DNA from 2 places in the Shinella sp. R2-11 genome. Region 1 is predicted to be linked to the other one. Evidence: riboswitches for the same ligand, from Rfam matches in the RefSeq annotation. Region 1 holds a riboswitch; the other holds the start of a gene.
What was found. Region 1 has a riboswitch for fluoride ahead of ACZ1A1_RS03925 (DUF190 domain-containing protein). Riboswitches for the same ligand answer to the same signal wherever they lie in the genome.
Positions count from the first base shown of each region.

Region 2: another riboswitch for fluoride. It lies ahead of crcB (fluoride efflux transporter CrcB); the one in region 1 lies ahead of ACZ1A1_RS03925 (DUF190 domain-containing protein).

Region 1 is NZ_JBVAPC010000001.1:834,617-850,404, reverse strand. It holds gene pdxA (4-hydroxythreonine-4-phosphate dehydrogenase PdxA) at 1-645, opposite strand, end outside; gene ACZ1A1_RS03980 (ABC transporter permease) at 654-1,631, opposite strand; gene ACZ1A1_RS03975 (sugar ABC transporter ATP-binding protein) at 1,619-3,103, opposite strand; gene ACZ1A1_RS03970 (ABC transporter substrate-binding protein) at 3,166-4,230, opposite strand; gene ACZ1A1_RS03965 (DeoR/GlpR family DNA-binding transcription regulator) at 4,451-5,251, shown strand; gene ACZ1A1_RS03960 (four-carbon acid sugar kinase family protein) at 5,248-6,270, shown strand; gene ACZ1A1_RS03955 (CGNR zinc finger domain-containing protein) at 6,478-7,023, shown strand; gene ACZ1A1_RS03950 (NAD(P)/FAD-dependent oxidoreductase) at 7,020-8,351, opposite strand; gene ACZ1A1_RS03945 (VOC family protein) at 8,401-9,024, opposite strand; gene ACZ1A1_RS03940 (NAD(P)/FAD-dependent oxidoreductase) at 9,047-10,354, opposite strand; gene ACZ1A1_RS03935 (amino acid ABC transporter permease/ATP-binding protein) at 10,377-11,951, opposite strand; gene ACZ1A1_RS03930 (ABC transporter substrate-binding protein) at 12,024-12,830, opposite strand; fluoride riboswitch at 13,098-13,174, shown strand; gene ACZ1A1_RS03925 (DUF190 domain-containing protein) at 13,264-15,084, shown strand; gene ACZ1A1_RS03920 (pyridoxal phosphate-dependent aminotransferase) at 15,132-15,788, opposite strand, start outside.
Region 2 is NZ_JBVAPC010000003.1:9,108-24,895, reverse strand. It holds gene ACZ1A1_RS08590 (MFS transporter) at 1-819, shown strand, start outside; gene ACZ1A1_RS08585 (NAD(P)H-quinone oxidoreductase) at 826-1,827, opposite strand; gene ACZ1A1_RS08580 (EAL domain-containing protein) at 1,923-3,713, opposite strand; gene ACZ1A1_RS08575 (EamA family transporter) at 3,838-4,275, opposite strand; gene crcB (fluoride efflux transporter CrcB) at 4,272-4,661, opposite strand; fluoride riboswitch at 4,762-4,825, opposite strand; gene ACZ1A1_RS08565 (HdeD family acid-resistance protein) at 4,888-5,436, opposite strand; gene betI (transcriptional regulator BetI) at 5,588-6,223, shown strand; gene betC (choline-sulfatase) at 6,265-7,794, shown strand; gene betB (betaine-aldehyde dehydrogenase) at 7,796-9,259, shown strand; gene betA (choline dehydrogenase) at 9,463-11,115, shown strand; gene ACZ1A1_RS08540 (phosphoadenylyl-sulfate reductase) at 11,502-12,254, shown strand; gene cysD (sulfate adenylyltransferase subunit CysD) at 12,300-13,253, shown strand; gene cysN (sulfate adenylyltransferase subunit CysN) at 13,255-14,730, shown strand; gene ACZ1A1_RS08525 (MgtC/SapB family protein) at 15,041-15,547, opposite strand; tRNA gene ACZ1A1_RS08520 (tRNA-Pro) at 15,708-15,784, shown strand.

The DNA.
Region 1 (15,788 bases):
CTCGCCGGCATGGGGATTGAGCGCGGCGACGGCGATGCGCGGCTCTGCGATGCCGAGCGCCCGCAACGTTTGATGCGTGAGATCGATGACCCGGCCGATGCGCTGCGGCGTCGCCTTCTTCGGCACGTCCTCCAATGCGCAATGGGTGGAGACATGGGTGACGCGGAAATTGCCGTGCGCCAGCATCATCACGCTGTCGCGGACGCCGGTGAGGTCGGCGAGAAGCTCAGTATGGCCGGCATAGTCGTGGCCGGCGAGATGCAGCGCCTCCTTGCTGAGCGGGGCGGTGACGATGGCGGTGACGGTGCCGGCAAGCGCCTGCTCGACGGCGATGCGCACCGCCTCATAGGCCTGCTGGCCGCATTCGGCGCTGACGCGGCCGATCTCGACGGGATGGGAAAGCGGCGTCGTGGGCAGGATTGCCGCCGGCGGGGCATCCGCGATTCCGTCCACGGAGATGACCGGCGGCGCGGTCGCGCCGAGGCGGCGGGCGGTCTCCTGCAGCGTGCCCGCGTCGCCGACCAAAAGCAGCCGCAGATCGCCCTGCTCCAGCCGGCCGGCGAAGGCATCCAGCGCCTTGATGCATATCTCCGGGCCGATGCCGGCAGGATCGCCGACCGTGACGGCTATGGTTCTTCTGTCCATTGTGTCTCTCACTTGATTATCAGGATCTTCGAGCGGTCGATCGTCAGGAAAACGGCGGCGATCAGCACCGCGCCCTTGATGATGTTCTGCAGGTAGGGGTCCATGCCGATCATGTTCATGCCGTTGGACAGGATCGCGATGATCATCACGCCCAGCACCGTGCCGCGGATACGGCCGATGCCGCCGGTAAGCGGCGTGCCGCCGACGACCACCGCCGCGATCACGTCGAGCTCCAGGCCCTGGGCGAGCTGCGCCGTCGCGGCCATGGTGCGCGCGGCCTGCAACAGGCCGGCAAGGCCGCAGAGCGTGCCGCACAGAACGAAGACGCCGAGCTTCACCCGGTTGACGGGGATGCCGCTCAGGAGCGCCACCCGCTCGCCGCCGCCGACGGCGCGCACCTCGCGGCCGAAGACCGTATGGTTGAAGACGATTGCCACCACGGCGAGCGCGGCAAGCGCGATCAGCACGGAATGGGGAAGGCCGAAGCTGCGCGACGCATAGACCTGCAGGAAGCCGGGATCGGAGATCGAGACCGGCGCGCCACGCGTATAGAGCAGCACGACGCCGCGATAGATCACCAGCGTTCCGAGCGTGACGATGAAGGAGGGGATCTTGCCATAGGCGAAGAGCGCGCCGTTGAGGAGCCCGCAGGCAAAGCCCACCAGCACTGCCGGCACGATGGCGAAGGCCCCCATGCTGCCCGAGGCGGCGGCAGCCGCAAGGGCGCTCAGCGCGACGGTGGAACCGACCGACAGGTCGATGGAGCCGTTGACGATGACGAAGGTCATCGCCAGCGCCGCCACCAGCAGCACCGTGCTCTGCTGCAGCACGATGAGGCCGTTGCCGACAGTGAGGAAACGGTCGGACAGCAGGGCGAAGATGACGCAGAGCGCGGCAAGCAGCAGGATGGGAAACAGGTCCCGGATGCCGGGCAGGCGCCTTGCGCCCGCGGATGCCACGACCGGGGTTTTTGCTACATCATCCACTTTACAACCTCCTCCTCAGAGGGCCTTGCGCCGGGCGCGAAGCGATGCGAGATCGCCCCCCGGCGCGTGACAATGATCTCGTCGGCCACGCCGATCAGCTCGGCGAGGTCTTCCGTCACCATGAGGATCGTCATGCCCTCGCCGGTAAGCTCGCGCATGAGGCGGTAGATCTCCGCCTTGGCGCCGACATCCACGCCGCGCGTGGGATTGTTGAGCAGCAGCATGCGCGGCCGGGTGGCGAGGCACTTGCCGAGCACGACCTTCTGCATGTTGCCGCCGGAAAGCGACGAGGTCGCCGCGTCGCGGGCCGCCGTCTTGATGCGCAGCCGGGCGATCATCTCGTCGGCCACGCGGCGTCCCGCGGTCCGGTCGACCAGACCGCCCGCCGTCCTTGGGCGCACCGCCATCGTCAGGTTCTCCTCGATGGGGAATTCCGGGATCAGGCCCTCGCCGGTGCGGTCGCCCGGCACATAGGCGATGCCCTGCCGCCAGGCGTCGCGCGGATCACCCGGGCGGAACGGCTGCCCGCCGAAGCGCATGGTCCCCGACAGGACCGGCTCGGCGCCCATGACCGCCGCCAGCATGGCATCGCCGCCCGAGCCCTTGAGGCCGCCGATGCCGACGATCCGCCCGGCCGGCACCGCAAGGGAAACCGGGCCGAGGCCGGAGCGCGTGACGACCTCCTCGAAAGCCAGTTCGGCAAACGCCTCCCCTTGCGCCGGCGCGGAGGCGGGCGGGAAGATACCGCCGTCGAATTCGCGCCCGACCATCAGCTCGTGCAGGCGGCTCTCGCTCATTCCGGCCGCCTCGAAGCTGCCGACGAGCGCACCGTCCTTGAGCACGACCAGCCGGTCGGAAATGTCGAAGACCTCGTTGAGGTGATGGGAGACGAAGGCGACGCCGTGGTCCTGCTCCCGCAGGTTGCGGATGACCGCCAGCAGCCGGTGCGCCTCGCGGTTGTTGAGGAAAGCCGTCGATTCGTCGAAGAAGACGAAGCGCGGATTCGCGGCGAGCGCGCGCGCCACTTCGATTATCTTCAACTGGCCGAGATCGAGGCTGTCGATGTCGGCCAAGACGGAAATGCCGGAGTCCAGCCGGTCGAGGATCGCCTGCGCATCCGCCTTCAGGCACTTCCAGTCGATGAGACCAAAGCGGCGGTAGGTGCGAAGCCGGTCGAGCATGACGTTCTCGGCGACGGTGAGCGAACGGTTGACGTTGAGTTCCTGGAAGACCAGTGCCACGCCCCGGGCTTCCGCCTCGGCAAGGCTCTTCGGCGCGTAGGACGCGCCCTCCAGGGTGACGGTTCCCGTATCCCAGGGAAAGACGGCAGCGAGTGCCTTGAGCAGGGTCGACTTTCCCGCGCCGTTCTCACCGACGAGCGAGACCACCTCGCCGCGGCTGAAATCGACGGAGACGCCCGAAAGGGCCCTGGAAGCACCGAAACTCTTGGAAATGTCGCGGGCGGATAGCATGAAGCCTCCCGGCCGGCCGAAGCGGGAGGAGAGCGCGCGGGCGCCCTCCTCCCCGGCGGGCTTTACTTGCTGTACTTCATCTCGAAGACCGCGCTCTCGGCATCCTTGTTATAGGTCTGCGAGTGCGCCTTGAAGTCGTAGACGGGAACACCGCCCGGGAAATCGGCCTTGAACTGGGCCACGCGGTCCTGCGTCAGCGGCAGGAGTTCGAGCTTGATGTTCGCCTTATCGGCCGGAACCTTGTGATCGTTCAGGAAGTCGTACATCGTCACCAGCGCGAAGCCGCCCTGAAGCCAATGGCCGCCGATGTCGAAGAGAAGCTGGCCAGCCTCCACCGCATCGATATTCTCGGGGTTGAGGTCCATGCCGACGACGATGATGTCCTTGCCGGGCACCTTGCCCGCGCCGGTGATGGCCGCCATGACGCCCGTTGCCGTGCCGCCGTTCGCGGCCCAGACGCCCTGGACGTTGGGATTGCCCTGCCAGAGGCTTTCGAACACCGTCTGCGAGGTGTCGCGCACGAAATTGCCGTCGACCTCGCCGACGACCGTCACTTCCGGATGGGCGTCGAGCGCATCCTGCAGGCCGGCCCGGCGGTCGATGGCGACGGACGTGCCGGCCGTGCCGTTGACGACGGCGATGTATTTCTTGCCGTCGGCGGCCGGCTCAAGCGCGGCGAAGAGCGCCTCGGCCATCTGCTTGCCGGCATCGCGGTCGCTCGGGCCGATGAAGGCGATATAGTTCGGGAACTGCTCCGACTGCGGCGCGAAATCGGCATAGGTATCGGTCAGGATGACCGGGATGTTGCTCTGGGCGGCAAGCGTCAGGCCGGGCACGGCCGTCGCCCAGTAGGGCGTGAAGATGATGCCGTCGACGCCCTGCGCCACCAGGTCTTCCAGGCTCTTGATCATCTGGTCGGGCTTGTTGTCGGCATTGAGCACGACGAGGTCGACGCCAAGTTCGCCCGCACCCTTCTTCATGAAGTCGACATAGGAATTCCAGAACTGCGCGTCCAGCGTCGGCACGACCACGCCGATTGTCGGCTCGTCCGCGGCCTGGGCCGGCGCGACGACGGCTGCGGCCGCCAGCATCAGGCCAGCCGCCATCGACTTGAGAAACGATCTCATACTCTCTCCTCCACCTTGATCTCCCTGACGGAATCTGGCGTGCGCCGATACCGGCATCATGCCCTTCCGCCCTCAATATGCACCCAAAAGCTATCAAGTTTTTTCAGTCCGGCAAGCTCTATTTGACATCTTTTGGATTCTTTCTGGAATTTTTTGGAATATCTTGACGAGGCGGGGCATCACTCCCTACCCTCGCGGCAACAAGGAGGATTCCCGCCGCATGCTGCCCGCCAAACGACGTGCCCGTATCATCGAGCTGCTGCGCACCGAGCATGCGGCATCGCTGCGCGACATGGCCGAGACGCTCGCCATCTCGCTTTCCACCCTGCGCCGCGACGTCGAATATCTGTGCGAGACCGGCCTCTTGCAGCGCACGCACGGCGGCGCGCTGCTGGAGCCCGCCGCGCTGAAGATGCTGGAGCCCTCGCCGGAGATCGCCTCGGCCATCGCCAGCGCCGAGAAGCAGGCCATCGGCCGCCGCGCCGCCGCCATGATCCAGCCCGGCCAGACGGTGATCTTCGACAGCGGCACCACGACGGCCGCCGCCGCCGCATCCGCGCGCGAGCGCAACGTGCCCTTCACCGCCGTCACAAACGATCTCGCCATCGGCTCGATGCTGTCCGGCAACGCCGCCATTCATACGACCGTCACGGGCGGCTATGTTCGGCCCGGCTCCTCGACGCTGCTCGGGGCCGGCGCGATGCAGACGCTGTCGCGGCTGCGCGCCGACATCGCCTTCATCGGCACGCATGCGCTGACCGGCGAGACCCTTTCCGATACGTCGATCGAGCTGGCGGAGATCAAGAGCACGATCCTGCGCGCCGCCGACCGCATCGTGCTGCTCGCCGACAGCGGCAAGTTCTTCAGCACCTCGTTCTGCACCTTCGGCCGGCTGGTCGACGTCCATCTCGTCATAACCGACGACAAGCTGCCGCCCGAGCATGCCGCCGTCATCCGCGCGCTCGGCGTTCCGGTCGAGACCGTCGAAAGCGCGCCGGCCGGTCTCAGGGGCGTGGCGTGAGCCGTCTGCGGCTCATTGCCGATGATCTCACCGGCGCGCTCGACAGCGGCTGCGCCTTCGCGGGCGCGGACACCCCGGTGCGGATCGCCGTTCCCGGCCGGCCGCTGCCGGCGGGAGAGCGGGTCGCCGTCAGCACGGAATCACGCGACATGGAGGAAGCGCAGGCGGTGGCGGCCGTCGCGGCCGCGGTGCGCGCCTTCGGCGCGGAGAGCCCGGACACCCTGTGGTTCAAGAAGATCGACAGCGTGATGCGCGGCCATCCCTTCGCCGAAACCCGGGCGGCGTTCGAAGCCGGCGGTTTTTCCGCCTGCGTCTTCGCTCCCGCCTATCCCGAAATGGGACGCATCACCCGCGACGGCCGGCAATACAGGGTCGACGGCGCGGGCGAGCCCGTATCCGCAGGGCCGGATTTCCGGCAGGCCTTTGGCCCGCTCGGCCCCACACTCACCATCATCGACGCCGAGCGGCAGGAAACGTTGCGCGCGCATGTGGCCCGCCTGCGGCTGGCACGCGCGGCCGAGCGGACGTTGTGGGTCGGCGCGGGCGGGCTTGCCGCGGCCCTTGCGGGCGCACGCGTGCCGGCCCCGTTTCCCCCGCTGCGCGGCGTGATCGTCGGCACTCGCCATCCCGTCACGCGCATGCAGGTCGAGCGCGCAATCGCGGACGGCACGGTTGCCGAAGCCCCGGCCGGCGAAGGCGTCGCCCGGCTGCTCGCGCCGGCCTTCACCGCCGCCAGCGCCGCCGAGACGCATGCCCTGCTGCGCCGGCACCTGCATGAGATCGACCTCGGCGCCGCGGACGCAGCGTCGCTCCTCGTCACCGGCGGCGATACGCTTTCGGTCGTCCTCGACGCAACGGGGGCGGAGGTTCTGGACTGCATCGGCGAGGCGGCGACCGGTGTTCCGGTCTCGCGCATCCGGGGCGGACGCGGGGATGGCGTCACCATCCTGTCGAAGTCCGGCGGCTTTGGCGATACGGATCTTCTCTCCCGGCTGGCGGCGCGGCGCGGGGAGGCATAGGCGGGGCAACCCTGCCGACGGGAACCGGCCCTCAGCCGGCATCGAGCGCAAGAGGCGGGCCTTTGCTCGCGTCTTGCGGCCGGATATCTATGCCCTTAATGTTCGGACGACGATCTGTTATGGTCGAATCGCGGCGCCAGCGCCGTTTACGGATCGATGTCCGTGATGTCGGTTCTCATCCGCGTAGGCATGTTGAAAGTCTGAAAGATGATCCCTGCCGAGGTTGTGCGTGATCTTTCCCTGATCGCCGAGATCGTCAATATGGGGGAAACCCCGGAAAAGCTCAGCAAATCCTGGATAGGCGACCTGATCGACTGCTACGGCATCACCTACAAGCCGGCGATAACCGACGCCGACCGCGACGACCTGTTGCGGCTGGCCGACGAGTTCCGCATCATCTTCTCCATGCAGGCGGACGACCTCGCGGATTTCTCCAACAGGGTCCTCGAAAAGATCCGCTTCTCGCCCCGCATTAAGAACCACGGCGGCTTCGGCTGGCACATCCATTATTTCGACGAGGATTTCTCGTTCGGCGGACGCACCCGCTCGAATGCCGCCATGTCCATCATGTCGCTGATCGTGCATGAGGAAGCCTCCCGCCTCAAGACCTGCAAGGCCATCACCTGCAGCAAGGTCTTCGTCGATACGACGCGCAATTCCTCCAAGGCCTATTGCGACGTGAAGACCTGCGGCAACCGTGCGCATGTCGCCCATTTCCGCGCCCGGTCGCTGAAACCGGCGCTGCAGGGCTAGAACCCGGTCAGCAATTCGATCTTCGAGCCGTCCATGAAGCGGGACAGGCGGAATGCGCGCGGATCGACGATCGGCGTGCGGCCGGTGACGATATCGGCCATCAGCCTGCCGGCGCCCGGCCCGATGCCGAAGCCGTGGCCCGAAAAGCCCGTGGCGATGTGGAAGCCGGGAAGGCTGTCAACCGCGGATATGACGGGGATCGCATCCGGCGTGACATCGATATAGCCCGCCCAGCGCTGCGCGACCTTCGCCTTTTCGAACACCGGATAGGCCGCCTTCAGCCTCGCAAGCGCGGTGTCCACCATCCTGACGGACGGTTTCGGATCGAGCACGCGGCAATATTCGAAGGGGCTCGGCTCGTCCAGCGCCCAGCGATTGGGGATGCGCGCCTCGTCGAGGAAGCGCCATCCGAAGCGGAAGGCCAGCGCGCGCCATTCCTTGCGATAGGCGGGCAGGAAATCGAGCGCATGGCGAAAGGCCTTCGGCACGATATCGACGATGTTGCCGTGGCCGGAGGCGACCGTGTAGCCGCCGTCCTCGCGCCGGCGTAGCGCGAAATCGTCGCCCCAGACCGCCGGCCCCGGCCCGCCCTCCAGCGGCTCGGTGCGCAGCACCGAATTGAGGACCTTCAACTGCGGCAGGTGGAGGCCGAGCGTGCCGGCAAACAGGTTGGACCACGCCCCGCCGGCCAGCACCACGGCCTTGCAGGCGATGGGCCCGCGCTCGGTGACGACGCCGCTGACGGCGCCGGCGGCGGTTTCGATGCCGCGCACGGCGCATTCGGTCAGTACCGCCGCGCCTCTTGCACGCGCGGCTTCGGCGATGGCGGGCGCGGCTCTCTGCGGCTCCGCCCTTCCGTCGATGGCCGTATGGAGACCGCCCTTGAGAGCCATGTTCCAGCCCGGAAACATCTCGCGCAGCCCGGCGGCGCTCAGCAGGCGGCACCGGAACGGATAGCCGTCGAGATTACGGCTCCAGCGCTCGTTCGCGGCGCATTCCGCCTCGCTCGCGCAGGTGAAGACGATACCGGCGCGGCGATATCCGAGGTCCCGGCCGGTGCGCTGGCCCAGCGTCTCCCATATCCGCAGCGCCTCGGCCATCAACGGCACCTCGCGCGGGTCGCGCATCGAGATGCGCACCCATCCCCAGTTCCGGCTCGACTGCTCGTGCCCGATGCCGCCCTTCTCGCAGAGCGCCACGCGCAGCCCCATATCCGCGAGTTCCAGCGCCGTCGACGTGCCGATGATCCCGCCGCCGATCACGACGACGTCCACCTCCTTCGGCAGTTCGGCATCTCCGTGGACAGGCACGACATAGGGTCCGGGCATCGAGGCGCTTCCATCTTTCCGGCGGTTGATCGAAATCCGGGCGTGCCCATCAGACGGAATGAGAGGGCAGGTCGAAAGCACCGTGCCGCCCGCGCAACGTCACCCGCAGCTCCGGCCGCTCGGCCAGGACGACCGGGATATCGAGACCGAGGGCCTCGTAAAGGGGCCGGATCTCGTCGCATAGCGGATGAGCGACCACGAAACGCTCCAGGCTGCACCCTTTCGGCGCTTCGGCGGAGGGGTGATTGGGCGTATCCCATTGAGACACGAGCGGCAATGCAATGCCGAAGCGCGTGGGCTCGACGGCGAGATAACGCCATTCCAGCATCTCGCCGCGCAGCGTCCGGCGGCTGCCGGCGCGGATTTCGGCGGACAGGCCGAAGTTCTCCAGAACAGCCTTCGCCGCATGGATGTCGTCCGTCGACACGACGAACAGGTCCATGTGATAGCCGGGCTGGGCGGCCATGCGTGCCCCGTTGCCGATCACCGGCTGGTCGGGATCGGGCGCGTCGATGGCGAGATAGAGACCATCGGCCAGCGACAGGAGTGCGTTGCGCGTTCCCATGCCCGGATGCGAGCCGCCGGGCGCGGCGCGAATGCCGCTCCAGGCTTCCACGGCGTCGACGGCGTCATCCAGCGAGGGGGCGGACCAGGCGAAATGGTCGAGTTTCATGTCTTTCTCCAGATCGGTAGCGTCACAGGACGTTTTGCGGGGCGGCGAAGAAGCGCTCGCGGAACCGCTGCAGGCGGAAGGGTTCGAGCGGGATCGTCGTCGCGCCTGTGTCGATCAGTTCCGCAAGCGTATCGCCCACGCCCAGCGATATGCCGAAGCCGTGGCCGCTCATGCCGGTCGCGATCACCAGATTGCCGCGATCGCTCACCTGGTCGAGAACCGGCACGCCATCCGGCGTGATATCGATGCGACAGGCCCATGTCTCGACAAGCGCCATGTCGTCGGTGATGCCGAAGGCGGCCTTCGCGGCGGCGCGGCTGCTTTCAAGCACGCCGCCACTGGCCGGAACCTGCGGGACGCGCAAGGCCTCGTAGCGGTCGGGCACGCCGGAGAGATAGGCGCTCACCATCCTGCTGTCGTCCCGGAAATGGCGGCCGATATTGACGCGCGTGCCCTCACGGCTTGCAAACAGCGTGCGGACATAGCGCGGCGCGTAGCGCAGGCTGCGGAACGCCGCGTCATAATCGAGCGGCCCCTGCAGGCCGGGCGCGATGGTGAGGCCTCCGTCGTGGCGCGGCCGCACGAGCGCCTTGTCGAAGATGGTCGGTAGGGCGATTCCATGATCGAACGGCGCGGTGCGGCCCACCGAAACGCGCAGGTCCACCTGCGGAACGGAAATTCCGTAGCGGCGCAGGAAGACACTACTCCACAGCCCCGCAGCGACGACGACCGTTTCCGCGCGCACCTCGCCCTGCTCGGTGACGATCCCCGCCACCTTGCCGGCCTGCATGAGCAGCCCCTCGACCAGGCAGTTTTCCCTGACATCGGCGCCCTTGCGGGCCAGCGCCCGCGCGATGGCCGGGGCAGCGAGGCTGGGCTCGGCCCGGGCGTCGCTCGGCGTGTAGAGGCCGCCGAGGAACGGCGCCTGCAGGCCGGGATTGACGGACCGGATGCCGGACGAGGCGACAAGCGTGCTGTCCACGTCGAATTCGCGGGCGATCTCCAGCCAGTCGCGCATCCGGCCGAGCTTGTCCTCGTCCGAGGCGAGCGCGATGATGCCGCTGGCGCGGAAGCCGGTGACGTCGCCGATCTCCGCGTCGATGCGGTTCCACAGATCGAGGCTGCGCTTGATGAGCGGCATTTCGCGGCGGTCGCGGCCCTGCTTGCGCACGAAGCCGGAATTCTTGCCCGACTGCTCGCCCGCGATCCGTCCCTTCTCGTAGACGCCGACGGAAAGGCCCCTGCCGCTCAGATACCAGGCGATGGCGCATCCGATGATGCCTCCGCCGACGATTGCGACATCAACACGCTTCAGTTGTTTGGATGACATTTTCTCTTTCCGGCGGGAGCGATCAGAGGATCTGATCGAGGAACAGTTTCAGGCGGTCGGACTTCGGATTGTCGAAGATCTCGGCGGGGGTGCCCTGCTCGATGATGCGGCCCCGATCCATGAAGACAACGCGGTCGGCGACGCGGCGGGCAAAGCCCATCTCGTGCGTGACGACCGCCATGGTCATGGGGCTGCCATCCGCGGCGGGGCGGCGGGCAAGGCTTTCCATGATCTCCAGCACGCCCTTGACCAGCTCCGGGTCGAGCGCGGATGTCGCCTCGTCGAAGAGCATGATCCTCGGGCTCATGGCGAGCGACCGGGCGATGGCGACACGCTGCTGCTGGCCGCCCGACAGGCGGGCCGGCAGCGAATCCAGCTTCTCGCCGAGCCCCACGCTGCGGAGCGCGCGGATGGCGATCTGCCGGGCCTGCTCGTGGTCGATATGGCGGACCTGCTCCAGCGCGAACATGACGTTGCTGAGGGCCGACATGTGCGGGAACAGGTTGAAGCTCTGGAACACCATGCCGACATCGGCGCGCAGGGCGTTCAGCGGTCCCTCCCTGGTCGGGAAGGGCTGGCCGAAGATGTCAAGCGTGCCCCCATCCACCGGCTGGAGCCCGTTGATGCAGCGCAAAAGCGTGGACTTGCCCGAGCCGGACGGCCCGATCACGCACACGACCTCGCCGGTCCTGATCTCGAAGCTGACATGGTCGAGGGCGCGGAAATGGCCGAAATCGACCGTCAGGTCCTTCGCCTCCACCAGCACCTCGCCGGCAGCGGCGGCCCGGCGCGCCGCCTGTGGTACAGGCAGAGCCGGCGTTTCCGCGCTTTCGGCGGCGGGGGCGGCGGCTTCCGCCTGCCGCCTGCGGGCGAAGAACGCGCGCAATGCCGCGGGCAAAACGGGCCGGCCGTTGCGCATTTCCCTGTCGAGATAGTTCACCAGATGCGTCATCGGGACGGTGATAACGAGATAGGCGATGCCGACGGCGACCAGCGGCGACAGGTTGCCGGTGCGCTGGGAAATGTCCTGGCCGATGCGGTAGAGCTCGCGCTCGCTCACCATCAGGCCGAGCACGAAGATCAGGCTCGAATCCTTGATGATGTTGATGAACTGGTTGGTCAGCGCGGGAATGACCCGGCGGATGCCTTGCGGGAAGATCACGCGGTACATTGTGCGGTGCTTGTCCAGCCCGAGCGAGCGGGCCGCTTCCGTCTGGCCCCTGTCGACGCTCTGGATGCCGGCGCGCAATATTTCCGCGATATAGGCGCTGGCAACGATGCTGATCGCGATGATGCCGTAGGGATAGGGATTCTGCCCGAAGGGCCGGAAGCCGGCGAAGGGCAGGCCCTGCCCGACGATGAAGATCGTGACGATGGCCGGCAGGCCGCGGAAGACATCGATATAGACCTTGGCGGCGACGCGCACGACCGTCACCTGCGAGATCGCCATCAGCGACAGGGGCGCGCCGATGATGATGCCGATGATCGTCGAATAGAGGGAGATGGTGATGGTATTGTAGTAGCCGACGCGCAGGATATCGGGGACCACCTGCAACATGTAGGAGAGATTGAAGAATGTATCGAGAATCCCTGACATGTGGTCTCCTGCGGGAACGGGCATCGTATCGTACGACGGCCCCGCGCGGGCGTGGCCGTCGTAGTGCGAGGATCAGCGGGTCGGCATGAAGTCCGGGCCGGGCAGCGTGGGAACGCTTTCCCCGACCCACTCCTTGTAGATCTTCGCGTAGGTGCCGTCCTCGATCATGTCGGCGATCGCCTTGTTGACGGCGGCCAGCAGGTTCGGGCGATCCTTGGCCACGCCGATGCCGGCCGGCTGGTCGTCGTTGGGGATGGAGACCACGACCGAGAGCGGACGCTGCGAGGACGCGACATAGGTCGCCGCCAGCCCACCGTCGAAGAAGGCCGTGTCGACCTGGCCGGACTGCAGCGAGATGAGGAGCGCGGCCGAATCCGGGAATGGAACGATCTGCGTGTCCTTGTAGGTCTCGTTGGCATAGGTCTCCTGGATGCTCGCGGCGATGACGCCGAGACGCTTGCCGGCAAGGCCCGCCTCGTCCTTGATGCCCGAATCCGAGGGCGTCAGGATCGTGTAGGAGCCGACGAAATGCGGGCTGGAGAAATTGATGATCTCCTTGCGCGGGATAGTGATGGAGTGCGAGCCGGCCGAGATATCGCAGACATGGTTGGCGACCGCCGCGAAGATGCCCTCGAAGACGGAGATGCGGTATTCCGCCTTCAGGTCCAGCCGCCGGGCGATGTCCTTCGTGAAGGACACTTCATAACCCTGCATTTCGCCATCGATGACCGACGACATCGGCGCATTCGCATCGGTGACGCAGACGGACAGCGTGCCGGGATTGTTCAGTTCCAGATCCGTGCCCTGAGCGAGAGCCTGGCCGGACCAGGCGACCAGGATCGTGCCGGCTGCGAGACGAAGAAGTCCATTGCTTGCCATGTGCGTATTCCCCTTTTTGATGGCGTGCGTTGGCTGCTGCGGCCACGGCCTCGACCGTGCGAGCGGTCACAACGTAACATCAGTAATTAGCGTGTCAACATTTGATAATTACATTGCGCTGCCGCTTTCCCGGGACCTCGTACGGCCTGCAGAGCAGCGCGCGGGCCGGGGCTGGGCGGCCTCGAAGCAGCCGTGGGAAAAACAACATGTGGCTGGTGCAAGTGACGAATAGCGGAAGTTGACAACGTCGCCGGGGATGACCTATGCGTTACCCACGGTAATGGATTCTGCCGGGCATCACGCCGAACCGCTTCCCAGACGAAGCTGATGACTCCTACTCAACGCGAGCCACGCGAAGGAGTAGAGTCGTGCCCGGAATTCATCTCTCATGTTTTCTGAACCTGCCTGCCGGCTTTGACGGAGCGTCCTTCGCATGACGCCCGCATCGATCTTCGGCCTTCGTCTTCAGCAGATCCGCAGCCTTGCCAAATGGATCGTCATCGTTGTTCCGATGGCGATTGCCGTCGGGTCGCTGGTCGCCCTGTTTCTCTGGAGCCTCGACCGGGCGACGGCGCTGCGCTTCGAATTCCCTTGGCTCATCTACTGCATGCCCGTCGCGGGCTTCGCGATGGTCTGGGCCTACGGCAAGTTCGGCAAGGCCGCCGAGGGCGGCAACAATCTCATCGTCGACCAGATCCATGAGCCGGGCGGCGGCGTGCCGCTGCGCATGGCACCCTTCATCCTGGTGACCACCGTGCTGACGCATCTGGTCGGCGGCTCGGCAGGGCGTGAAGGGACGGCCGTCCAGCTCGGCGGCAGTCTGGCGAGCGCCTTCGGCAAGCTATTCGGGCTGACCCCCGGCGATATCCGCATCCTGCTGATGGCGGGCATCGCGGCGGGCTTCGGCGCGGTTTTCGGAACGCCGATCGCCGGTGCGATCTTCGCGTTGGAAGTCCTCACCATCGGCCGGATGCAGTACGAGGCGCTGCTGCCGTCCCTGCTCGCCGCCGTCGTCGCCGACTGGACCTGCCACGCCTGGGCAATAGGCCATGTCCATTATTCGATTTCCTATCTGGGGGGCGCAGGCGAAGGGATGGCCTTCCATCTCGATGCCCTCCTGATGCTGAAGGTGGTGATTGCGGGAGTGGCCTTCGGACTGGCCGCGCATCTGTTCGCGGAACTCTCCCATCTCGCATCGTCCGCCTACAAGGCGATCCTGCCCTACGCGCCGCTGCGGCCGGTGCTGGCAAGCGCCATTCTGATCGGTCTCGTCCATCTTCTCGGCACGCGCGAATATCTCGGTCTCGGCGTCTGGTCTCCAAACCCCGAGGACGCGACGATCCTCGGCTTCTTCAATCCCGACCATGTCGACTACGGCAGCTGGGCCTGGAAAGGGCTGTTCACCATCGTCACCCTGAGCGCCGGCTTCAAGGGCGGCGAGGTCACGCCCCTGTTCTTCATCGGAGCGGCCCTCGGAAGTGCGCTCGCCGGCGTCCTGGGCGCACCCCCGGACCTGTTCGCGGGCCTCGGTTTCGTGGCCGTCTTCGCAGGCGCGACCAACACGCCGCTCGCCTGCATGATCATGGGCATCGAACTCTTCGGGGCCACGCATTCCGTCTATCTCGCGGTCGCCTGCTTCGTTGCCTATCTCTGCAGCGGCCATTCCAGCATCTATCTCTCGCAACGCGTCGGCGTGCCGAAGACCGCGGCCGGCAACGACATCCCCCCGGACATTTCCATCCGCCACATGCGCGCCATGAACGCCCAGGCCATGGGCGACCTCATGAGTCGGGCGCGCCTGCGCAGCCTCCGCACAACCGCAAACCTCCAGGAAAGGCCCATCGTCATGACCAGCCACAAGCTCTCCTCCCGCGAGGTCGGGATGGTTCGCATCTACATGAAGCCGCGGGAAAAGGCGGTCGGCCAGGGCACATGGTTCGGCGGCGGCAGGCCGCTCTACCGCGAACTCGTGATGCAGGCGAGAGCGTCCGGCATCATGAATGCCGTCGCCCACCATACCCATTTCGGCTATTCCAACAGCGGCAAGCTGCAGGACGAGGGTTTCGAGATCCCGAACCCGGACCTGACCATGTGCGTCGAACTCATCGCCGACCGCGGGCAGCTCGAACATTTCTGCCGGACCCACGGCACGCTCTTGAAGAACAAGGTGATCATCTACAAGCACATCGAGCACTGGGACGTTCTCGGCCACGAGATAGCGACCGAAGAAGCCTTGAAGGAAACAACGCTCTAGGAAACGTCACTCAAGTCGGCCGCATTACGGGCAACGGGCACGTTCCCTTAGCGGAGCCGTGCCAGCGCATCGGCGATGCGGTCGATGGCCAGCGTGAGATTGTCGCGCGAGGTGGCGAAGGAAAGGCGGATATAGGGCTCGACGCCGAAGGCGGCGCCCGGCACCGTCGCGACCTTGCCCTCCGTCAGCAGATAGGAAGCGAGCGCCGTATCGTTGGCGACGACCGTGCCGTCCGGCGCGGTCCGGCCGATATAGGGCGCGCATTTCGGGAAGAGGTAGAAGGCTCCTTCCGGTGCACGCACCTCAAGGCCGGGGATCGCGCCAAAGCCCCTGGCGACGAGTTCGCCGCGCGCCCGGTATTCGGCGACGGCCGACGTCACGAAGTCCTGCGGGCCGTTCAGTGCCGCCGCCGCCGCGACCTGCGTGACCGACGAGGGGCAGGTGGTGCTCTGTGACTGCATCTTGTTCAGCACCCTGGTGAGGTCCTTCGGTCCCGCCGCATAGCCGAGCCGCCAGCCGGTCATCGCATAGGCCTTCGAGACGCCGTTGATGAGGAGCGTGCGGTCGCGCAGATCCGGGCAGGCATTGGCGAAGGAGGTGAAGGGCACGGAGCCGCAGACGATGTGCTCGTAGATCTCGTCCGACATGATGGCGACATGGGGATGACGGGCCAGCACCTCGCCCAGCGCCTTCAACTCGTCGGC
Region 2 (15,788 bases), on a different contig from region 1:
GAAGGCGAGCGGGTGACGACAAGGACGCCTTTCGCACAGATCCTCCTGCTGGTGGCGGCCGTGCTCGTGCTTTCGCTCGCAAGCTCGGTGACGAGCGAAGCGCTGCGCGCCCTCCTCGCCATCGCCGCGGTTGCCGGCGTCGTCGCCACCGTCGCCATCGAGCGTCGGGCGGAGGCGCGTCTGCTGCCCGCCGGCACGATCCACCTCGCCTCGCCGCTCGCCCGCGTCTACCTCATCATGCTGATGCTGCTGGTGACGATCTGCTCGGATGTCTACATCCCCTATTTCCTGCAGGTGCTGCACGGCGTCACACCCATCGTCTCGGGCTATCTCGTGGCGCTGCTGGCGCTCGGCTGGACGACGGCGGCCTTCACCACGGCGCGGCTCAAGGGCCGGAGCGCCAACCGGGTCATCGTCGCGGGCGCGGCGGTGGAGGCGTTGGCGACGGCCATGCTGATCTTCGCGCTCGCCCGGCACAATCCCGAAAGCGAGTTCTTGGTGCTGGCGACCGCCACCCTCTTCATCTTCCTCATGGGCTTCGGCATCGGCATGGGCTGGGCGCATCTCGTGACCCACGTCCTGCATCTTGCGCCGGCCGGCGAGACGGACAAGGCCTCGGCGGCGATCACCACCATGCAGGCGCTGGGCGCCGCCTTCGGCGCGGCCCTTGCCGGCATCATCGTCAATTCGACCGGGCTGCTTCATCCGGGCGGCGTTGCGGGCGCGCTGACGGCGGCGCACTGGCTCTACGGACTGCTGGCGCTGCCCGCGGCCATCGCGATCCTCTTCGCCCTCCGCCTGCCGAATGAGGACGGCTGACCCGGCTCAGCCGAATGTCAGCACGATCTTGCCGATATGGTCGCCCTCTTCCATCATGCGATGGGCGGCGGCGGCCTCGCCATAAGGCATGACGGCATGGATGACCGGGGCGACGCGCCCCTCCTCCAGCAACGGCCAGACCTTTTCTAAAAGTTCGTCGCGGATCGCCTGCTTTTCCGCCGCCGTGCGCGGGCGCATGGCCGAACCCATCACCCGCAGGCGCTTGAGCATGATGGGGGCGAGGTTCACCCGCTCCGCCACCGCCCCGCCGAGGAAGGCGATGATCGACAGGCGCCCGTCGCGGGCGAGCGACTTCAGGTTCCGCTCGAAATAGGCCGCGCCGATCATATCGAGGATGACATCGACACCGGCCTTGCCCGTCTCCTCAGCGATGACGGCGGCGAAGTCCTCGCTGCGGTAGTTGATGGCGCGGCTCGCGCCGAGGCCGAGGCAGGCCTCGCACTTCTCCTGCGAGCCCGCCGTCGCGATGACGCGCGCGCCGAGGGCGGCGGCAAGCTGGATCGCCGTCGTGCCGATGCCGCTGGAGCCGCCATGGATCAGCACGCTTTCGCCGGCCTTCAGGTCCGCCATCATGAAGAGATTGGCCCAGACGGTGAAGAAGGTTTCGGGCAGCGCCGCCGCCTTCACCGCGTCGTAGCCCTTTGGGAAGGGCAGCGCCTGCGAGGCCGGCACCGCGCAATATTGCGCATAGCCGCCGCCATTGGCGAGCGCGCAGACCCTGTCGCCGACCGCATGGCCGGTGACGCCCTCGCCGAGCGCGACCACCTCGCCTGCGATCTCGAGGCCGAGAATGGGGCTGGCATCGGGCGGCGGCGGATATTCGCCCTTGCGCTGGAGGACGTCCGGCCGGTTGATGCCCGCCGCCTCGACACGCACGAGGATTTCACCGGCGCGCGGCTCAGGGGTCCTGCCCTCCGTCACCGCCAGATTGTCCGGGCCGCCATGCTCGCTGAGCCCGACATAGGACATGGTCGATGGAACTGACATGGCTTTCCTTCCTGCGCTTCATGGAGAACTTCAATTCGACGGTTCTAGCCCAAAGCGCGTGTCTTTTGAATCGGTTCCGGAGGAAAGTTGAATCGTCACTCCAGCGTGGAGGAGAGGATGAGGCCGGCATCGCTGCCCTTGGCGGCGGCCTTGAGCGCGGCGATGCGGCTGCTGATCTGCGCCGCCTCGCCGATCATGTCGCCGAGCGGCACGACGAGCACCACGGCCGAGCAGCGCATCAGCGGGAAGCTGGTGGCATTGCCCGCCCTGTCGTGGCCGCGGATTTCCCCGGCGAGCCGATCCTCCGGCGAATAGAGCGAGCGCACCTCGCGGGCGAAATCGGCAAGCAGCCGCTCCAGCGTCTCCCGCACGGCCTCGACCGGCCGGCCGCAGATGCCGGCGAAGAAATCGTCGCCGCCGACATGGCCGACGAAGACATCCTCGCCGACGAATTCGCGGCGCAGCAGCGAGGCGAAGAGCGAGATCGCAAGGTCGCCCTTGTGGAAGCCGTAGTGATCGTTGAACGGCTTGAAATTGTCGAAGTCGAAATAGCACAGGCACCGGAGCTGATCGCCGTCGAGTGCCTTGTCCTGCAGGTAGTCGCGGATCGAGCGGTTGCCGGGAAGGCCGGTCAGCGGGTTCTGGTCCTCCGCCGTCTTCAGCCGCTTCTCGTTGATGATCTTCAGGAGCGAGGAGGCCGAGAGGATGCCGGCATAGCGCATGTTCTCCGTCAGGATCACGCATTCGTTGCCGCCCATGCCGGTGAAGACGTCGAGAAGCTGCTCGGCGGGCGTATCGAGATCGGCAATGGGCGCGGCGGTGACGAAATGCGACAGGCTCTTCTGATAGAGCCTGTTCTTCAGGAGGTCGCGGCCGAAGGGGTGATAGCTCAGTTCCTTGACGTGATATTCGTGCAGGATGCCGCGCGGCTCGTCATTGGCGTTCAGCACCGGGAAGAAGGTGCGCTTGGGATCGCGGCGGAAGAATTCGAAGACCGATTCCAGGCTCTCGTTCTCGCGCAGCACGGCGACGTGCTCGATCTCGCGGCGGATGAGGATGCTGTCCAGCGTGCGCGAATTGCGGCGCGTGCCGCCGGCACGGGCGACCTGCGCATAGACGGGGCTCAGCGCCGAGAAATCCGTGACGGGACGGGAGACGAACCAGCCTTGGACGAGATCGCAGCCCGCCTCGCGGCAGGCGACGAATTCCGCCTCGGTCTCGACGCCCTCCGCGATGACGCGGATGCCGAGCACATGGGCGGCATTGACGGTGTTGCGCACCAGATGGCGCTTGCGCGCATCCGCCTCCATGCCGGAGACGAAGTGGCGGTCGATCTTGAGATAGTCGACCGGGTGATCGCAGAGCAGCTTCAGGCCGTTATGGCCGACGCCGAAATCGTCGATGGCGAGCTTGAAGCCGGCAAGGCGCAGCTTGCGTACGAGGACGGCGAAATCGGGCAGCGTATCGTTGTCGAAACGCTCGGAAATCTCGAAGCAGATCGAGGAGGCCGGAATGCCGGCGCGGCCAAGATGGCCGGCGAGCCGCTCCACGAGGTCCGCGCCTTCCGGCACGAGACGGGAATCGAGATTGACGAAGAGCGTGCGCGAGCGGAAATCCGGCAGGGCCGCGAAGGCCGCGATGGCGCGGCTGTTGACCATGTGCTCCAGCGCCAGGAGCTGGCCGGCCTCGTGCGCCCGGTCGATCAGGTCGAGCGGCGAGCGGAAGCCGAGGCGGTCGAAGCCGCGCATCAGCGACTCGTAGCCGAAGACCGCGCCGGTCGCCACCTCCACGATGGGCTGGAAGGCGGTCTCGATCACCAGCTTGGCAAGCGTGACGATCTCGCCATCGCCGAAGCGTCGAAGGGCTAGCAATTCGGCGGCGGACATGCGCAGCTCCAGGGGGCGTGAACGATGCGCTGAAGTCTCCGCCGCGATCCCTGAAGAAACCGTTTCCTTAGTATGACAATTTAATGAAAGCGCAGCAACTACAAGGAGTTGAAAAAGAATCTGCTCATATTGGAAGCGCCAGCAGCAAGGCGCCGCCGCCGATCATCACCACGGCGATCCAATGGGCGGTCGAAAGCTGCTCGCCGAGGAAGAGGACGGCGAAGACGGCGACGAGCACGACGCTCAGCTTGTCGACCGGCGCGACCTGCGCGGCCTTGCCGATCTGCAGCGCCCGGAAATAGCAGAGCCAGGAGGCGCCGGTCGCCAGCCCCGAGAGAACGAGGAAGATCCAGCTCTTCATCGGCACCTCGCCTGGCGCCTGCCAGTTGCCGGCAAGCGTCAGCATGAGCGCGATGGCAAGGAGGATGACCACGGTGCGGATGAAGGTCGCGAAGTCGGAATTGACCTCGGTGATGCCGATCTTGGCGAAGATGGCGGTGAGCGCGGCGAAGACGGCGGAGCCGAGCGCCCAGACCTGCCAGGATGTCAGAAGACCCTTCACACTGCACCTCCTGCGAGCATTGTGCGCGCCAGCGCAAGTCCGGCCGCGACGGCGATGAGCGAAAAAAGAACGGAAGCCCCGACATAAAGCGCCGCCAGCCCCGCCTCGCCGCGCTCCCAGAGCAGCGCCGCATCGAGCGAGAAGGCGGAAAAGGTGGTGAAGCCGCCGAGGACACCCGTCGTCAGGAACAGTCGCGCTTCCTGCGGCAGGTGGCCGCGAAAGGCGAAGAAACCGGCGATCAGCCCCATCAGCAGGCAGCCCAGCACGTTGATGACGAGGGTGCCAGCGGGAAAGGCCGTGCCGACCAGCCGCGCCGCAAGCACGTTCACCCCGTGCCGGCCGGCCCCGCCGATGCCAGCGCCGAGAAAGACGATCAGATAGTTCATGTCCGTTGCCTCAAAGGTCTGCGTTCGGTTTGCGGACAACAAAAAACCGCCCTCGGGCGGTCGCCAGAAACGCTCCCGCCGTCGACGGCCATCGCTGGCCGGTCTGGCAGGAGCTATCAGCCGGTGAACGGCAGTTGTCGGGGAGCTCCATCCCCATCCCACACCGGATTTCTAGGCGCTGGCGGGGCGGCTGTCAAACGCCCCGCCTGTCCCTGGGCCGGAACGGCTATTTGCGCAGCGCAAGGCCGAAGGCGATGAGCGCCCAGCCCTGCATGGCAAGGTCGAAGGCGAGGAAGAGGCCGAGGAGCCAAAGGCTGTTGACCGGCCAGCCGAGGATGAAGACCACGCCGGCGAGCGCGGTGACGACACCGCCCGCCATCAGCCAGCCCCAGCCGCTTTCCGGCCGCACGCGCCAGGCCGCGAAGATGCGGAAAATACCGGCGACGAGCAGCGCGGCCGCCATCAAGAGAGTCAGCACGGCCGAGGTGAGCACCGGATTGACGAAGGCGAGCACGCCGGCGGCGAGATAGAGCAGCGCGCTCAGCGCCCAGGAGATCGTCTCCCGCCAGGCCTTCACCTGGAAGGCATGGGCGAGATGCACGGCGCCGCCGACGATCATCAGCATGCCGACATAATAGACGGAAGCAACCGTCGCCATGAAGAGATTGGCGGCGGCGATGCCGCCGAAGACGAGCAGGATGACGCCGAGGGCGACGAACCAGCCCCATTTCGCACGCACTTCGGAGAGAGGGTTCATTCCGGGGGAGAGGACCATGGTGCACCTCGAAAAATGAATGAAAACAAAGTCAGCCTAGCACAGAACGAATGGGCTTTGCGACAGGCGATTGCGATGCTTTCGCGGCATCAGATTTTTATTGATTGATCACTCAATTAAAAATATCCTTGATATAAATCAGGGGAACGACATGCCGAAGGTTGGAATGGAACCGGTGCGCCGCAAGGCGCTGGTGGACGCGACGCTGCGGGCGGTCGGCGACCACGGCTCGCTGACCGTGACCATGTCGGAGATCGCCCGCCATGCCGGCGTTTCCCCTGCCCTTGCGCATCACTATTTCGGCTCCAAGGAGCAGCTCGTCATCGAGACGATCCGCAGCCTCCTGCGCACCTTGCGCGCGGATGCGGTGGCGGCGCTGAAGGATGCGGCGACGCCGCGCGAAAGGCTTTCTGCGGTCATCCGCGTCAATTTCCAGGCGCACCAGTTCGCGCCGGAAACGGTGGCCGCGTGGCTGGCCTTCTATTCGGAGGCGCAGCGCTCGGAGGCGGTGCGGCGGCTGCTCGTCGTCTATGCGCGGCGGCTGAACTCCAACCTGCTCGCCAGCCTGAAGCAGCTTTGCCCGGCCGGGCGCGCCAGCGAGATCGCCGACGGCGCGGCGGCGATGATCGATGGGCTCTATCTGCGGCAGGGCCTGAAATCGGCGCCGGTCAGCATCGAGTCCTCCATCGCGCTGACGGAAGGCTACCTCAATGCCCAGCTTGCCGCTGTCGCAGGCGCCGCTTCCGCCGCCGCGGCCCGGCGACCGCCCGTCATACAGCCGCGATAGAAATTCCGGATACCCGTTTCATTCCTTTCAAGGACCAGCCCGTGACCGCCAGCAAGCCGAACATCCTGATCATCATGGTCGACCAGCTCAACGGGACCTTCTTCCCCGACGGGCCGGCGGACTGGCTGCATGCGCCGCACATGAAGGCGCTCGCGGCGCGCTCGGCGCGGTTCCGCAACAACTACACGTCCTCTCCGCTCTGCGCGCCCGCCCGCGCCTCCTTCATGGCCGGGCAGTTGCCGAGCCGCACGCAGGTCTACGACAATGCGGCCGAATACATCTCCTCCATCCCCACCTTCGCGCATCACCTGCGCCGCGCCGGCTATTACACGGCGCTGTCGGGGAAAATGCACTTCGTCGGGCCGGACCAGCTGCACGGCTTCGAGGAACGGCTGACGACGGACATCTACCCGGCCGATTTCGGCTGGACGCCGGATTACCGCAAGCCCGGCGAGCGCATCGACTGGTGGTATCACAACATGGGCTCGGTGACAGGCGCGGGCGTCGCCGAGATCACCAACCAGATGGAATATGACGACGAGGTCGCCTTCCTCGCGAACCAGAAGCTCTACCAGCTCTCCCGCGAGAACGACGACGCGTATCGCCGCCCATGGTGCCTCACCGTCTCCTTCACCCACCCGCACGACCCCTACGTGGCGCGGCGGAAGTTCTGGGACCTCTACGAGGATTGCGCGCACCTGACGCCGGAGGTCGGCATGCTGGAGGAGCAGGATCCGCATTCCGCCCGCATCCTGCATTCCTGCGACTACGCCAAGTTCGCCATCACCGGCGAGCATGTGCGCCGCTCGCGGCAGGCCTATTTCGCCAATATCTCCTATCTCGACGAGAAGATCGGCGAGCTCGTCGACACGCTGGCGCGCATGCGCATGCTGGACGAGACGCTGATATTCTTCTGCTCGGACCATGGCGACATGCTCGGCGAGCGCGGCCTGTGGTTCAAGATGAACTTCTTCGAAGGCGCGGCCCGCGTGCCGCTGATGATCGCCGGCCCCGGCGTGACGCCGGGCCTGCATCTCGCTCCCACCTCCAATCTCGACGTGACGCCGACGCTCTGCGACCTCGCGGGCATCTCCATGGACGAGGTGATGCCGTGGACGGACGGGGAAAGCCTCGTGCCCGTCATCGACGGCGCGGAGCGCACGACACCCGTGCTGATGGAATATGCGGCGGAAGCCTCCTATGCCCCGCTCGTCGGCATCCGCGAGGGCAAGTGGAAATATATCCACTGCGAGCTCGACCCGGAACAGCTCTACGACCTCGAAGCCGATCCGAAGGAACTGACCAATCTCGCGGTCTCCGACAATCCTGTGATCCGCGCGACGCTGGAGGCCTTCCGCCAGATGCGCGAGGCGCGCTGGGACATGGCCGCCTTCGACGCCGCCGTGCGCGAGAGCCAGGCGCGGCGTTGGGTGGTCTACGAGGCACTGCGCAACGGCGCCTATTACCCCTGGGATCACCAGCCGCTGCAGAAGGCATCCGAACGCTACATGCGCAACCACATGAACCTCGACAATCTCGAGGAATCCAAACGCTATCCTCGGGGAGAATGACATGAGAGCCCAACCGAAAGCCTCGCACTTTATCGACGGCGACTATGTGGAGGACGTCGCCGGCACGCCCTTCGAGAGCCTCTATCCCGCCACCGGCGAGGTGATCGCGAAGCTGCATGCAGCAACACCCGCCATCGTGGAACAGGCCGTCGCCTCGGCGAAACGCGCGCAGAAGGAATGGGCGGCGATGAGCCCGACGGCGCGCGGCCGCATCCTCAAGCGCGCCGCCGAGATCATGCGCGAAAGGAACCGGGAGCTTTCCGAGCTGGAGACGCTCGATACCGGCAAGCCGATCCAGGAGACCATCGTCGCCGACCCGACCTCGGGCGCCGACGCCTTCGAATTCTTCGGCGGCATCGCAGCAGTCGGCCTCAACGGGGATTACATACCGCTCGGGGGAGACTTCGCCTTCACCAAGCGCGTGCCGCTCGGCGTGTGCGTCGGCATCGGCGCGTGGAACTATCCCCAGCAGATCGCCTGCTGGAAGGGCGCGCCGGCGCTGGTCTGCGGCAATGCCATGGTCTTCAAGCCCTCGGAGAACACGCCGCTCGGGGCGCTGAAGATCGCGGAGATCCTGATCGAAGCGGGGCTGCCGAAGGGTCTCTACAACGTCATCCAGGGCGACCGGACGACCGGGCCGCTGCTCGTCAATCACCCCGACGTCGCCAAGGTCTCGCTGACCGGCTCGGTGCCGACCGGCAAAAAGGTCGCGGGCGCGGCCGCCGCCGACCTCAAGCATGTGACGATGGAGCTCGGCGGCAAGTCGCCGCTCATCGTCTTCGACGACGCCGACCTCGAAAGCGCCATCGGCGGGGCGATGCTCGGCAACTTCTATTCCACCGGGCAGGTCTGCTCCAACGGCACGCGCGTCTTCGTGCAGAAGGGCATCAAGGAGAAGTTCCTCTCGCGCCTCAAGGAGCGGACGGAAAAAATCCTGATCGGAGATCCGATGGACGAGGCGACGCAGCTCGGGCCGATGGTCTCGAAGGCACAGCGCGACAAGGTTCTCGACTATATCGAGGATGGCAAGGCCGAGGGCGCGACGCTCATCACCGGCGGCGGCATCCCGAACGACGTGTCGGGCGACGGCTACTACATCCAGCCGACCGTCTTTGCCGACGTCACCGACGGCATGACCATCGCGCGGGAAGAGATCTTCGGGCCGGTCATGTGCGTGCTCGACTTCGACCATGAAGACGAGGTGATCGAACGCGGCAACGCCACGGAGTTCGGCCTCTCCGGCGGCGTCTTCACATCGGACATCACCCGCGCGCACCGCGTCGTCGACCAGCTCGAAGCCGGCACGCTCTGGATCAACACCTACAACCTCTGCCCCGTGGAAATCCCCTTCGGCGGCTCCAAGCAATCCGGCTTCGGGCGGGAAAACTCGCTTGCCGCGCTGGAGCACTATTCCGAGCTGAAGACGGTCTATGTGTCCATGGGCAAGGTCGAGGCGCCGTATTGATTTGATGGTGAATGCCCCTCATCCGCCTGCCGGCACCTTCTCCCCGTAAACGGGGAGAAGGAAGTCGCTGCCCCGGTTTCCTCCATATCGGGGGTGGTCATGGCCGGATTGAGCGCGTGCCACATCCCCTTCGCCCCGCTTGCGGGGAGAAGGTGCCGGCAGGCGGATGAGGGGCCAAGCGTCACACGAAAGAGAACACCGCCATGCAGAACGCAGACTACATCATCATCGGCTCCGGTTCGGCCGGCTCGGCGCTCGCCTACCGGCTCTCAGAGGACGGCAGGCATACGGTCATGGTGCTGGAATATGGCGGCTCGGATATCGGGCCGTTCATCCAGATGCCGGCGGCACTGGCCTGGCCGATGAGCATGAAGCGCTATAACTGGGGCTATCTCTCCGAGCCGGAGCCGAACCTCAACAACCGCCGCATCACCGCGCCGCGCGGGAAGGTGCTCGGCGGCTCGTCCTCCATCAACGGGCTCGTCTATGTGCGCGGCCATGCGGAGGACTTCAACCGCTGGGAGGCGCTCGGCGCGCAGGGCTGGGCCTATGCGGACGTGCTGCCCTATTACAAGCGCATGGAAACCTCGCTCGGCGGCGAGGCGGGCTGGCGCGGCACGGACGGGCCGTTGCATGTGCGGCGCGGGCCGGTGACGAACCCGCTCTTCCACGCCTTCATCCAGGCCGGCCAGCAGGCCGGCTTCGAGACGACGGAAGATTACAACGGCTCCAAGCAGGAGGGCTTCGGCCTGATGGAGCAGACGATCTACAACGGCCGTCGCTGGTCGGCGGCGAACGCCTATCTGCGTCCGGCAATGAAGCGGCAGAACGTTTCCCTCGTGCGCTGCTTCGCGCGGAAGATCGTCATCGAGAACGGCCGCGCCATCGGCGTCGAGATCGAGTGGGGTGGGAAGATCGAGATGGTGAAGGCGAACCGCGAGGTGATCGTCTCGGCCTCCTCCTTCAACTCGCCGAGGCTGCTGATGCTGTCGGGCATCGGCCCGGCGCAGCATCTCAAGGACATGGGCATCGAGGTGAAGGTGGACCGGCCGGGCGTCGGCGCGAACCTGCAAGACCACATGGAGTTCTATTTCCAGCAGGTCTCCACCAAGCCGGTCTCGCTCTATTCCTGGCTGCCGTGGTTCTGGCAGGGCGTGGCGGGCGCGCAGTGGCTGCTTTCTAAGGGTGGGCTCGGGGCCTCCAACCAGTTCGAGGCCTGCGCGTTCCTCCGCTCGGCGGCGGGGCTGAAGCAGCCGGATATCCAGTATCACTTCCTGCCCGTTGCCATCTCCTATGACGGCAAGGCGGCAGCCAGGAGCCATGGCTTCCAGGTGCATGTCGGCTACAACCTGTCGAAATCGCGCGGCAGCGTGACGCTCCGCTCGGCCGATCCGATGGCCGATCCGGTGATCCGCTTCAACTACATGAGCCACGAGGAAGACTGGGTGAAGTTCCGCCATTGCGTGCGCCTCACCCGCGAGATCTTCAGCCAGAAGGCCTTCGACGAGTTCCGCGGCCCGGAAATCCAGCCCGGCGAGAAAGTGCAGACGGACGAAGAGATCGACGCCTTCCTGCGCGAGCATCTGGAAAGCGCCTACCATCCCTGCGGCACCTGCCGCATGGGGTCGGCGGACGACCCGATGGCGGTGGTCGACCCGCAGACCCGCGTGATCGGCGTCGATGGGCTGCGTGTGGCGGACAGTTCCATCTTCCCGCATGTCACCTACGGCAACCTCAACGCGCCGTCGATCATGACGGGGGAGAAGGCGGCCGACCACATCCTCGGAAAACAGCCGTTGGCCCGCTCCAATCAGGAGCCGTGGGTCAATCCGCGGGCGGCGGTGAGCGACCGGTAGGCGGTGGTGGTTCTGTTGAATGGAGCCCCTCATCCGGCCTGCCGGCCACCTTCTCCCCGCAAGCGGGGAGAAGGAGATATGCCGCGCCCGCTTCCCACATCTCTAAGGTTGCGTGGGGCAAGTCCCCTCTCCCCGCTTGCGGGGAGAGGGTTAGGGTGAGGGGCAGCTCCACATGCGCTCGTTCTTGCCTCATAAGGACGCGCCCTATTTTCTACTAAATTCATAGAATAATATCAAAGCCTTCCCCGGCGGCAGGATTTCTGCCCCGAGCCGCAGATGGAGAGATATTTGCTCCTCGGCCTGAGGCTTTGGAAATCCGTTTTGCTGTCTGCTCTCCGCCAACCCTGCGATAATCCGGCAAATTCTCGCAAAGGCTTGGAAACGGAATGACTGCTCTTACCGGAAACGGGATCGCGGAAGCCCTGAACGACAAACTGGCTGGTCTCGACCTTGCCGGGCGCCTCGCGCTCGTCGCCGAGCTCGGCGGGCGCGCCGTCTTCACCACCAGCCTCGGCATCGAGGACCAGGTCATCACCGCCGCCATCGGCACGGAGCGCCTTGCCATCGACGTCGTGACGCTGGAGACGGGCCGTCTCTTCAAGGAGACCGTGGACCTCATCGAAGAGACCGAGGGCCAGTACGGCATCACCATCGCCCGCTACGTGCCCGCGCAGGACGACATCGACGCCTATGCGGCGCAATACGGCCTCAACGGCTTCTACGAGAGCGTCGAGGCGCGGCATGCCTGTTGCGGCGTGCGCAAGCTGAAGCCTCTTCAGCGCGCGCTCGACGGAGCCTCCTTCTGGATCACGGGCCTGCGCCGCGGCCAGTCCGGCAATCGGGCGGACACGCCCTTCGCCGAGTACGATGTCGAGCGCAACCTCATCAAGATCAACCCGCTCGCCGACTGGGACATCGACCGCATCAAGGCCTACGTCGCCGACAATGCCGTGCCGGTGAACCCGATGCATTCCCGCGGCTATCCCTCCATCGGCTGCGAGCCCTGTACGCGCGCCATCAAGCCCGGCGAGCCGGAGCGTGCCGGCCGCTGGTGGTGGGAGAACGACGAGAAGCGCGAATGCGGCCTGCACGTCCACGAAGCCACCGCCTCCCCCATCCCGGCCCCCAGCGCGGCCTGACCCGAACAGCCCTCCCAGGGCATCCCATCCGGAGTGAAGAGTTTAATGTCCGATATCCGTAACGAGGCGGAAGCTAAGCCGAACGCCACGCCCAAGCCCCCGCTCGATCCGCACCTGAAGGCGCTGGAAAACGAGGCCATCCATATCTTCCGCGAAGTCGCCGCCGAATTCGAGCGCCCCGTCATGCTCTATTCGATCGGCAAGGATTCCTCCGTCCTCCTGCATCTCGCCCGCAAGGCCTTTTATCCCGGCCGCGTCCCCTTCCCGCTGCTGCATGTCAACACGGGCTGGAAGTTCGCCGAGATGATCGAATTCCGCGACAATATCGTCAAGGAATACGACCTCGACCTCATCGAGCACGTCAACCCGCGCGGCGCGGCGGAGAACGTCACGCCCTTCAGCCATGGCTCGGCGCTCTACACCGATATCATGAAGACGGAATCGCTGCGCCAGGCGCTCGACGCCGGCAAGTACGACGCGGCCTTCGGCGGCGCGCGGCGCGACGAGGAGGCTTCGCGCGCCAAGGAGCGCATCTATTCCTTCCGCACGCCGGACCACCGCTGGGACCCGCGCAACCAGCGCCCGGAACTGTGGAACGTCTATAACGGCATGATCCGCCAGGGCGAGAGCGTGCGCGCCTTCCCGCTCTCCAACTGGACCGAGGTCGACATCTGGCGCTACATCCAGGCCGAGGACATCCCCATCGTGCCGCTCTATTTCGCGAAGAAGCGCCCCTATGTGGAGCGCGACGGCATGATGATCATGGCCGAGGATCCGCGTCTCGAACTGCTTCCCGGCGAAGTGAAACAGGAAGGCGTCATCCGCTTCCGCACGCTCGGCTGCTTCCCGCTGACCGGCGCCATCCGCTCCAATGCCGAAACGCTGGACGACATCATCGCCGAGCTGGAGACCGCCACCGTCTCCGAACGCCAGGGCCGCGCGATCGACCGCGACCAGTCCGGCTCCATGGAAAAGAAGAAACGCGAAGGGTATTTCTGAGATGACCGTTTCCGCCACCGCAACCGCCGAAATCCTCCCCCTTGAGGAACCGGCCCGCGCGATCCGCGATTCCCGCCCGCTTCGCCTCATCACCTGCGGCTCGGTCGACGACGGCAAGTCGACGCTGATCGGCCGCCTGCTCTGGGACACCAAGGCCGTCAAGGAAGACCAGGCCGCCACGCTCCACCGCGACAGCGGCAAGCAGAACGATCTCGGCCTGCCCGACTTCGCGCTGCTGCTCGACGGCCTGCAGGCCGAGCGCGAGCAGGGCATCACCATCGACGTCGCCTATCGCTACTTCTCGACGGACCGCCGCTCCTTCATCGTCGCCGACACGCCCGGCCACGAGCAGTACACCCGCAACATGGCGACCGGCGCCTCCACGGCTGACCTTGCCGTGCTTCTGGTCGACGCCCGCGCCGGCATCCTCGAGCAGACGCGCCGCCACGCCACCATCGCCTCGCTGATGGGCATCCGCCAGTTCGTTCTCGCGGTCAACAAGATCGACCTGACGAACTACGACCGCGCCCGCTTCATAGAGATCGTGCACGATTTCAAGGAATTCGCCCTGACGCTCGGCGTCAAGCAGATCACCGCCATCCCGATCTCCGCACTGAAGGGCGAGAACGTCGTCTATGACGGCCGCGCCGCCATGCCCTGGTACGACGGCCCGACGCTGGTCGAGACGCTGGAAAAGGCCACGACCCGCTCCAACCAGACGGTCGGCTTCCGCCTGCCCGTGCAGCGCGTCTCCCGCCCCGGCGAAAGTTTTCGCGGGTATCAAGGTACGGTCGCCGGCGGTTCGGTGAAGCCGGGCGATTCGGTCGTCGTGCTGCCCTCGGGCATGGTCGCCAACGTCACCAAGATCGTCACCTTCGACCTCGTGCGCAACGCCGCCGTGGCGGGTGACGCCATCACCCTCGTGCTCGACCGTCAGGTGGACGTCGCGCGCGGCGACATGATCGTCGCCATCGACAGCCAGCCGATGACCGGCCGCAGCTTCGACGCGCAGCTCGTCGCCCTCCAGCCGGAAGGCATCGAGCCGGGAAAACGCTACTGGCTGAAGAGCGGCTCGCGCCGCCAGCGCGTCACCGTCGAGCCGGTGAGCCAGCTCGACCTCAAGACCTCCAAGTGGGGCGCGGCGGAAAAGCTCGGCATGAACGCCATCGGCAAGGTGCATCTCACCTTCGACGAACAGGCGATCTTCGACACCTATGAGCAGAACCGCACGACCGGCGCCTTCATCCTGATCGACCCCGACACGAACAACACGGTGGCCGGCGGCATGATCACAGGCCGCCGCTCCGAGCTCGGCGGCATCCATAAAGAAGACCAGCGCGTGCTGCTCTCACTGCCCGCCGACCTTGCGGAAAAGATCATGGCGAGCGAACTCTTCGCCAGCCGCCGCCACGACGTCGACGTGCGCCACACGAGCGCGGGCCGCGCCGCGGAAGTGCTTGCCGATCTGGACGAATAGTCTTTCCTGAAACACATTGGAAAGCGGCGCCCTTGCGGCGCCGCTTCTCGTTTGAACTGCCGCGGGAAACAGAAAGGCACCCTTTGCCGGAAGCAAAGAGTGCCCATGACAGGATATGTCACATCGTCTGCAACTGCTCAGAAGAAGAAATACCAGAGCAGGAGAACGATGAAGAGCGGAACGCCCATCAACCAGAGAATCAATGCCCGAGCCATCGGTATTTTCCTTTTCGTTATTGCGTTGAGACAATAACGTCACACCCGCCCTATTGTTCCATCAGCACATCCCGATGGAAAAACGGACGCGTCTCTCATCTCTGCTTGCCATCCTCTTCCTTCGACCTTTCCGCGCCGAGGCGCGTCTCGAACTTTCCGAGGATGAACAACACGATGAAGCAGGCAAGCGTCGCGAAGAAGCCGACGAACCAGTAGCCGAGGCCGACGGAAAGCCCGACGGCGCCGGCAAGCCACATGCCCGCGCCGGTCGTCAGTCCCCTCACCTCGCCACGCGAGAACACGATCATGCCGGCGGCAAGGAAGGCGACGCCTGCAGTGACGGCCTCGACGACCCGGAGCGGATCGATACGAACCTGCTCATCGGAAAAGCTGGCCATATGCACGCTTTCGAGCGCGAGAAGAGCAAAGACGCAGGCCGCGAGCGCAACGAGGATATGGGTACGAAGGCCCGCCGCATGATCACGATATTCCCGCTCTGCACCGATGACCGCACCGAAAAGAATCGCCCCCACCATGCGGGCAAGGATGACCGGATAGGGCACCTGCGTGTTCGGAAAAAGGTCTGCAACGATCTGTTCCATGGCCCGGCAAACGCCGGATCCAGCCTCCGGTTCCCGGCATTTCGAGCCTTTCAAAAAGTTTTCCCCGGCGTTCCGGCACTTTCCCCAACATCGCGAATTTTTTTGATATTTTGCGCTTGTCGAAACCGAAAGCCTGTTCTATAGGAGGCGCCACTGGTCACGGAGTGTAGCGCAGTCTGGTAGCGCACCACGTTCGGGACGTGGGGGTCGAGTGTTCGAATCACTCCACTCCGACCAGTTA